Dinoroseobacter shibae DFL 12 = DSM 16493: one gene and its partner. The protein of the gene in region 2 interacts with the protein of the main gene of each other region in a pairwise test. Links are inferred from orthologs where the notes say so. Each region holds a gene or a part of one and is shown on either strand. Other genes may lie near its edges.

Evidence for each region.
Region 1: the proteins of DSHI_RS08310 (region 2) and DSHI_RS11900 interact in binary tests that used the Escherichia coli proteins (3 or more experiments, as listed by UniProt). The link is inferred for Dinoroseobacter shibae DFL 12 = DSM 16493 from one-to-one orthologs.

What each region holds. Positions count from the first base shown.
Region 1 is NC_009952.1:2,467,148-2,470,779, reverse strand. What follows is about bases 637-3,632. They hold DSHI_RS11900 (sulfurtransferase TusA family protein), read right to left. Parts: upstream 2,251-3,632; coding sequence 2,023-2,250; downstream 637-2,022. Other genes in these bases: DSHI_RS11890 (cytochrome P450), read left to right, coding at 3,561-3,632; DSHI_RS11895 (hypothetical protein), read left to right, coding at 2,374-3,564; DSHI_RS11905 (Rne/Rng family ribonuclease), read left to right, coding at 637-1,967. Also shown: more of DSHI_RS11905, read left to right, coding at 1-636. UniProt on the Escherichia coli protein: Sulfur carrier protein involved in sulfur trafficking in the cell. Part of a sulfur-relay system required for 2-thiolation during synthesis of 2-thiouridine of the modified wobble base 5-methylaminomethyl-2-thiouridine (mnm(5)s(2)U) in tRNA.
Region 2 is NC_009952.1:1,695,161-1,698,677, forward strand. The notes cover bases 1-2,881. They hold DSHI_RS08310 (cysteine desulfurase family protein), read right to left. Parts: upstream 2,024-2,881; coding sequence 977-2,023; downstream 1-976. Other genes in these bases: sufB (Fe-S cluster assembly protein SufB), read right to left, coding at 1-919; iscR (Fe-S cluster assembly transcriptional regulator IscR), read right to left, coding at 2,035-2,523; DSHI_RS08320 (alpha/beta hydrolase), read left to right, coding at 2,695-2,881. Outside these bases: more of DSHI_RS08320, read left to right, coding at 2,882-3,348; DSHI_RS08325 (hypothetical protein), read left to right, coding at 3,351-3,517. UniProt on the Escherichia coli protein: Master enzyme that delivers sulfur to a number of partners involved in Fe-S cluster assembly, tRNA modification or cofactor biosynthesis. Catalyzes the removal of elemental sulfur from cysteine to produce alanine.

The sequences.
Region 1 (3,632 bases), 770 kb from region 2 along the record:
TCGTCAAGGAAGAGCGTGGCAACAAGGGCGCGGCCCTGACCACCTATCTCAGCCTCGCGGGCCGCTACTGCGTGTTGATGCCCAACACCGCCCGCGGCGGCGGCATCAGCCGCAAGATCACCAATGCAGTGGACCGCAAGAAACTCAAGGAGATCGCCTCCGAGATCGAGGTGCCGCGCGGCGCGGGCCTGATCGTGCGCACGGCGGGGGCCAAGCGGACCAAGACCGAAATCAAGCGGGACTACGACTACCTCAAGCGGCTATGGGAGCAGATCCGCGACTTGACCCTGAAATCCATCGCGCCCGCCCCGATCTATGAGGAAGGCAACCTCATCAAGCGCTCGATCCGCGATCTTTACAGCCGCGATATCGACGAGGTGCTGGTCGAGGGGGAAGAAGGCTACCGGGTGGCCAAGGACTTCATGAAGATGCTCATGCCGTCCCACGCCAAGAACGTGAAGCTCTACAATGAGAACCTGCCGCTCTTTGCGCGGTATCAGGTGGAAAGCTACCTCGCGGGCATGTTCAACCCCACGGTGCAGCTGAAATCCGGGGGCTACCTCGTGATCGGCGTGACCGAGGCGCTGGTGGCGATCGACGTGAACTCGGGCCGGGCCACCAAGGAAGGCTCGATCGAGGAGACCGCGCTCAAGACAAACCTGGAGGCCGCCGAGGAAGTGGCCCGCCAGGTCCGCCTGCGCGACCTCGCCGGTCTGATCGTGATCGACTTCATCGACATGGAAGAGCGGCGCAACAATACCGCTGTCGAGAAGCGTCTGAAGGACAAGCTGAAGACCGACCGCGCGCGCATCCAGGTGGGCCGCATCTCGGGCTTTGGCCTTCTGGAGATGTCGCGCCAGCGCCTGCGTCCGGGGATGCTGGAAATCACCACCCAGCCTTGCAACCATTGTCATGGCACCGGGCTGATCCGGTCGGATAATTCCTTGGCGCTGTCGATCGTTCGCGCGCTGGAAGAAGAGGGCATGCGCCGCCGCGTGCGCGAGGTTCTCGTCAAGGCGCCGGTCAATGTCATCAACTACCTCTTCAACGAAAAGCGCGAGCATATCGCGCTGATCGAGGGGCGCTACGGTTTGTCCGTGCGGCTGGAGGCCTCGAACGAACTTTCGGGGGCGGACTTCACCATCGACAAGTTCAAGACCGCGACCCGCAAGGTGGTCGAGCTTGACGCGCCGGTTGTGTCGATCGACACCTCGGGCGTGGACGAGGCCGAGATCGTGGAGGAGCCCGACGAGGAAGAGGCCGACACCGAGACCGAGGCAGAGACTGCCGCCACCGAGGAGACCAGCGAAGAGCAGGCCCCGCGCAAGCGCCGCCGCCGTCGCCGCCGCTCCCGCCGGGGCGGTGGGACCGAGAACGGCGAGTCCAACGGAGATGGCAGCGACGAGGCACAATCCGCCGCAGACGCGGACTCCTCGGATCAAGCTGACATTTCCGAAGAAGCGGAGTCCTCCCAACCGGCGGTTGAGGCAGAGGCAGAAGAGGCCCCGAAACCCAAGCGTCGTCGGCGTCGTCGCCGGAAGTCCGACGCAGAAGAGGGTGAAGCTGCTCCCGATGGGGATGCTGTCTCTGAAGACGTCTCTGCGCCTGAACCCGCCCCGACCCCCGAGCCGGTTGCGGAGGCCAAGGCCGACGCGCCTGCGGCGGAAGCCGAGCCTGTAGCGGAGGCCGAAGCGCCGGTTGAACCCGCAGAGTCTGAGGCGCCCGCCCCGGAGGTCGATCCCACGCCGGAGACGGCCGAAACGGCCCCTGTCGAACACGGAGACGAGGCATCCGACACGACCGATGAGGAGACCGGCCAACCGGTCTCCGAAGAGGCATCGGAAGCGGAGGCCGAAGACCCCCAAGCCGTGGAGCCCGAGCTTGCAGAGGCCGCCAACGAGGCTGCGCCCGCGCAGGACGACGACACCAAGCCCAAGCGGCGCGGGTGGTGGTCGCTCGCGCGCTGAACTGGTATCCATATCGATCGGAAAAGGCGTCCCTCGGGGCCCCTTTTTCATCGGCTCAGGTTTTGCGGATCACGTAGAGTTGGCCGTCGTCCCGGTCGGTCTGGCGCAGCAGTTCATGACCGCTCTCGGCGCAGTAATGGGGCACATCGACGATCGCGGCCGGGTCATCGGCCAGCAGGTGCAACTCCGCGCCCTTGGGCAGGGATTTCAGCGCCTTGCGCGCTTTCAGGACGGGTAGGGGGCACAGCAACCCCCGGGCATCGAGATGGGTCTGATCGGACATGGCCCTTGAATACCGGCCTGTCGCCCGCGCTGCACGTAAATTCCGCAGCCCTTACGCCGCTTTCGGCTCTGGTGATCTATCCAAGCCCCGGAGCGCGGGCTAGGGTCGCGCAAAACGCGAGCGATGCGAGCCATGACATCCACGGAACAGGCGCCAGAGGTCCGGCGCCGCAAGGTGTTCTACCTGCCCGGGTATGACCCGTTTCCGCCCCGGCGATACCGCGAGATGTATCGCCGCGAGGGCCGCAAGCAGGCCGAGCTGTCGGGCTATGGCCTGAAGGTCGCGGGCCTGCCCGGGGGGACCGCCTGGCAGGTGGACTTGCGCGACGGTGCGCGAGAGGTCGTGACGCAGATCGAGGTGCTGGTCTGGTCCGATCTGGTGCAGGCGTCCATGACGGGCAATGTGCTGCGGTCCTACGCGGCGCTGGTGCGAACCGCGTGGATCTATCTTGCCAGCGGGGCCCTCTGGCGGTTGACGCGGTTGCGCAAGGGGCCGGTGCTGGCCGCGCTCTATCCGGTGGTGGCCTTGCTGGCGCAGCTGCTGCTGGCGCTGGGGGCGGGGGTGCTGTGTCTGCAGCTGGTCCCGGTGCCATGGCTGGATCTTTTGCTGGCGGTCGGGGTCTTCGCCCTCGTGCTGGAGGCCGGGTACCGGGCGGATCGCTGGCTCTATGCCCATTACCTGATGCGGGACTATGCCTATGCGGCGGGGCTGGGCGGGGCGTATCCGCCGGAGTTGCGCGCCCGGTTGTCGGGGTTCGCGGACCGTGTGGCCGAGGCGGCGCGCGGAGAGGTAGACGAAGTGCTGCTGGTGGGCCATTCCTCGGGCGCGTATCTCGGGGTGACGGTGTTGGCAGAACTGCTGCGTGCCGGGCGCCTGGAGAGCGGCGTGACGGTCGGGTTTCTCAGCCTCGGTCACGTCACGCCCATGGTGTCGGCCCTGCCGCAGGCGACGGAATTGCGCGGCGATCTGGCGGTACTGGGCCACCAGTCCCGGGTTTTCTGGCTGGATGTGACTGCGCCCGGCGATGGCTGCGCCTTCGCGCTGTGCGATCCGGTGGCCGTGAGCGGCGTGGCACGCGCAGACCAGACCGGGCCGCGCATCATCTCGGCGCGTTTCAGCGAGACGCTCGCGCCGGAAACCTGGGCAAAGCTGCGCTGGCGCTTCTATCGGCTGCATTTCCAGTATCTGCATGCGTTCGACCGGCCCGGGGATTACGACTATTTCCAGATCACGGCGGGGCCGCTGCGGCTCAAGGACCGGTTCGAGGCGCGGGCCCCTTCGCCCAGCGTGCTGCGCCGACGTGTCGTCGCATGAGGCCGCCCGCCCCGAAACCCGTGGCGCGGCAGGACCGGGTGTCGCTCTGGCAGTACCTGAAGCTCTTT
Region 2 (3,517 bases):
TATAGATGCCGCCCTTGCCGTTCTCGTCGCCGGGATACCAGTTTTGCACCGTAGAATACTTCACCTCGGCATCTTCCAGCAGAACGATCTCGACGACCGCAGCGTGCAGCTGCGCGATGTCGCGCTGAGGCGCGGTGCATCCCTCGAGATAGGACACATACGATCCCTTGTCCGCGATGATCAGCGTCCGCTCGAACTGGCCGGTGTTCTCGGCATTGATGCGGAAATAGGTGCTCAGCTCCATCGGGCATTTCACGCCCGGCGGCACATAGACAAAAGAGCCGTCCGAGAACACGGCCGAGTTCAGTGTGGCATAGTAATTGTCCGAAACCGGAACGACGGAGCCGAGGTACTTCTTGACCAGCTCGGGATGTTCCTTGATGGCCTCGGAGATCGAGCAGAAGATCACGCCGGCCTTTTTCAGCTCGGCCTGAAAGGTCGTGCCGACGGATACGGAGTCAAACACCGCATCCACCGCGACGCGGCGGTCTTCCTCGGGCGCCTCGACACCGGCGAGGAGTGCTTGCTCTTTCAATGGAATACCGAGTTTCTTATAGGTTTCCAAGAGCTTGGGATCGACTTCGTCCAGAGACTTCGGCTTCACCTCCATGCTCTTTGGGCGGGCATAGTAATACTGGTCCTGGAAGTCGATTTCAGGGTAATCGACCATGGCCCATTTCGGCTCTTTGAGCTTCTTCCACCGCGCGAAGGCCTCAAGCCGCCACTCTGTCATCCATTCGGGCTCTTCGTTCTTTTCCGAGATCAGGCGTACGATGTCCTCGTCGATGCCCTTCGGGGCGTATTCCATCTCGATGTCGGTTGCCCAGCCGTGCTTGTAGCGCTCTCCGACCGATTGAACCGCCTCGACCGTTTCGCGGTCCACACCCTCGCGCACTTCAACTTCTGTCAGAGCGTTCATCTGGTCATCCTCTCTGGCCCCCATACTCACTTTGCGGGGCGGTTTGTCTCGTCCCGATCAGGCGGCCCGGGCCGCATGTCGGTTCTTTGCTTTCCCCCAAGCTTCAGCGAAGCGCAGGGCGTCCTCTTCTTTCGTTTCCGGGCCGATGGAGACCCGGAGAGCACAGGCTGCGTCCTCGGGGCTGAAGCCCATGGCCTGCAGCACGCGGCTGGGCCTCACCTTCCCGCTGGAACAGGCGGAGCCTGCGCTCACCGCGAAGCCGGCGAGATCCATCTGCATCACTTGCGTCTCGCCTCGCCAGCCGGGTGTCACAGCACAGATCGTGTTCGGCAGACGTTGCACATCTTTCCCGACAAAAATAGTCTGTGAGCTGGCAGAGTGAAGGGCTGTTTCTAGAATATTTCTAATTTCAGAAACTCGCGCCCAGACACCTTTGTCCAGATCTGCCTGCGCGGACTTGGCTGCAGCCGCAAATCCAGCGATACCGATCAGGTTTTCGGTGCCAGAACGCCAGCCCATTTCCTGCCCGCCACCGCGGATTTGTGCCAAAAGATCGACCCCGCGCCGCATCACGACAGCGCCGATTCCCTTGGGGCCGCCCAGCTTGTGGGCGGAAACGAAGCCGATGCGTGCTCCCGTCCAAGAAAACGCGACCGGAAGCTTGCCGAACGCCTGCGTCAGATCGCTAACCGCGAGCCCCTGGGGCAGGTCTTGCACGATCCCGGTCTCGGAATTTGCCATCTGCAGCGCCGTTCTTCCCGCGGTTTCGACCTTGACCGTACCATCCGCATCAACCCCGAGACCGGGGTTCGCCCAAAACGCCACCGCATCATGCTCGATCGGGGCGCAGTCGAGGTCCTGCCCGGCGCAGGCGAGGGCTGCGGCCTCCGTCGCGCCGGACGTGAACACCAGGTCGCAATCCTGCGCACCCAATGCCTCCAGGATCTCCGCCCGCGCCCGTTCGATCAATGCCTTTGCCGCGCGCCCCTCGCCGTGCACCGAAGATGGGTTTCCCACAAGGTCCATGGCCGCGCATATCGCCGTGCGCGCCTCGGTGCGCAGCGGGGCGGTCGCATTGTGATCGAGATAGACGCGTGACTTCACGTTCGGGATCCTCAGTTCGCAACTGCGTCTGCATCGTCGACCACATCGTCGACAACGGTGAACAGCGTCGGTACCGCCGGGCATGGCGTCAGCTGGTTGGTCACCACGTCAGACAAGCGGGTCTGATGTAGAAACACATAGACATGCGCGCTCAACCCTTCCCAGAGCCGGTTGGTCATCGACTGCGCCCGTGAGCCGGACTTGGCACCGGACGCCCCCGCCCCGGTATGCATGGCACTGACCGTTTCGTCCACGGCCTGCAGGACATCCGATACGCGGATGGCATCCGGCGCCCGTGCCAGCCGATACCCTCCGCCGGGCCCGCGCACGGACTCGACCAGCTTTGCCCGACGCAGCTTGACGAAGAGCTGTTCGAGATACGTCAGAGAGATACTTTGCCGCTCGGCAATCTCCGACAACGTCACAAGCTTGTCGGCCGGGGCTTCGGCCAGATCGGCCATCGCCACCATCGCGTAGCGGCCCTTGGTACTGAGTTTCACGATCCCCTCCCCTGCAACGGCCGCCGCACATTGACCTGCGCCCCTGCTTTCCTTAATTGCACAGGGCCGGGTTCCACAACGCTCGGTTTAGAATGGTTCTAGATTGCCCGATTGAATTCGTCAAGAAAACAGACGACGCAAACGGCAACGGCGGTGAGAGGACAGGCATCCATGCCCGAAGTGATTTTTCCGGGGCCCGAAGGACGGCTCGAAGGCCGTTACCATCCGCAGAAGGAAAAAGACGCCCCGATCGCGATCGTCCTGCATCCCCATCCGCAGTTCGGCGGGACCATGAACAACCGCGTGGTCTATAACCTGCATTACGCGTTCTACAACATGGGTTTCACGGTGCTGCGCTTCAATTTCCGCGGCGTCGGGCGCAGCCAGGGCGAGTACGACCAAGGGGTTGGCGAGCTGTCGGATGCCGCCAGTGCTCTGGACTACTTGCAATCGATGAACCCCAATTCCAAGCATTGCTGGGTCGCAGGCTTCTCCTTCGGAGCCTGGATCGGGATGCAACTTCTGATGCGGCGGCCCGAGATCACCGGTTTCATCTCCGTGGCGCCCCCGGCGAATACCTATGATTTCAGTTTCCTCGCGCCCTGCCCGTCTTCGGGACTGATCATCAACGGCTCCGCGGACCGGGTTGCGGCCCCGGCGGATACCGTGTCGCTGGTCAACAAGCTGCATGAGCAAAAGGGGATTACGATCACGCACGAAGAGATCCCCGATGCGGGCCATTTCTTCGAAGATCCGCATATGGAAGAGATGATCACCACCGTGGATAAATATGTTCGCCGCAGGCTGACGGAGACGACGCGCTAGCCATGTCGATCATTGACGATCTTGCGGACGCCTTGGCCAAGGACACGCTGGCGGAAGTCGCGCGGACCGGTAACGAACAACTTATCGTGGATGTCGGCAGACAGCTGGGGGCGAGTTCATCGACCATGGAAGAGGCGTATCAGACCTACATCCGCGTGCGTCAAGCCGA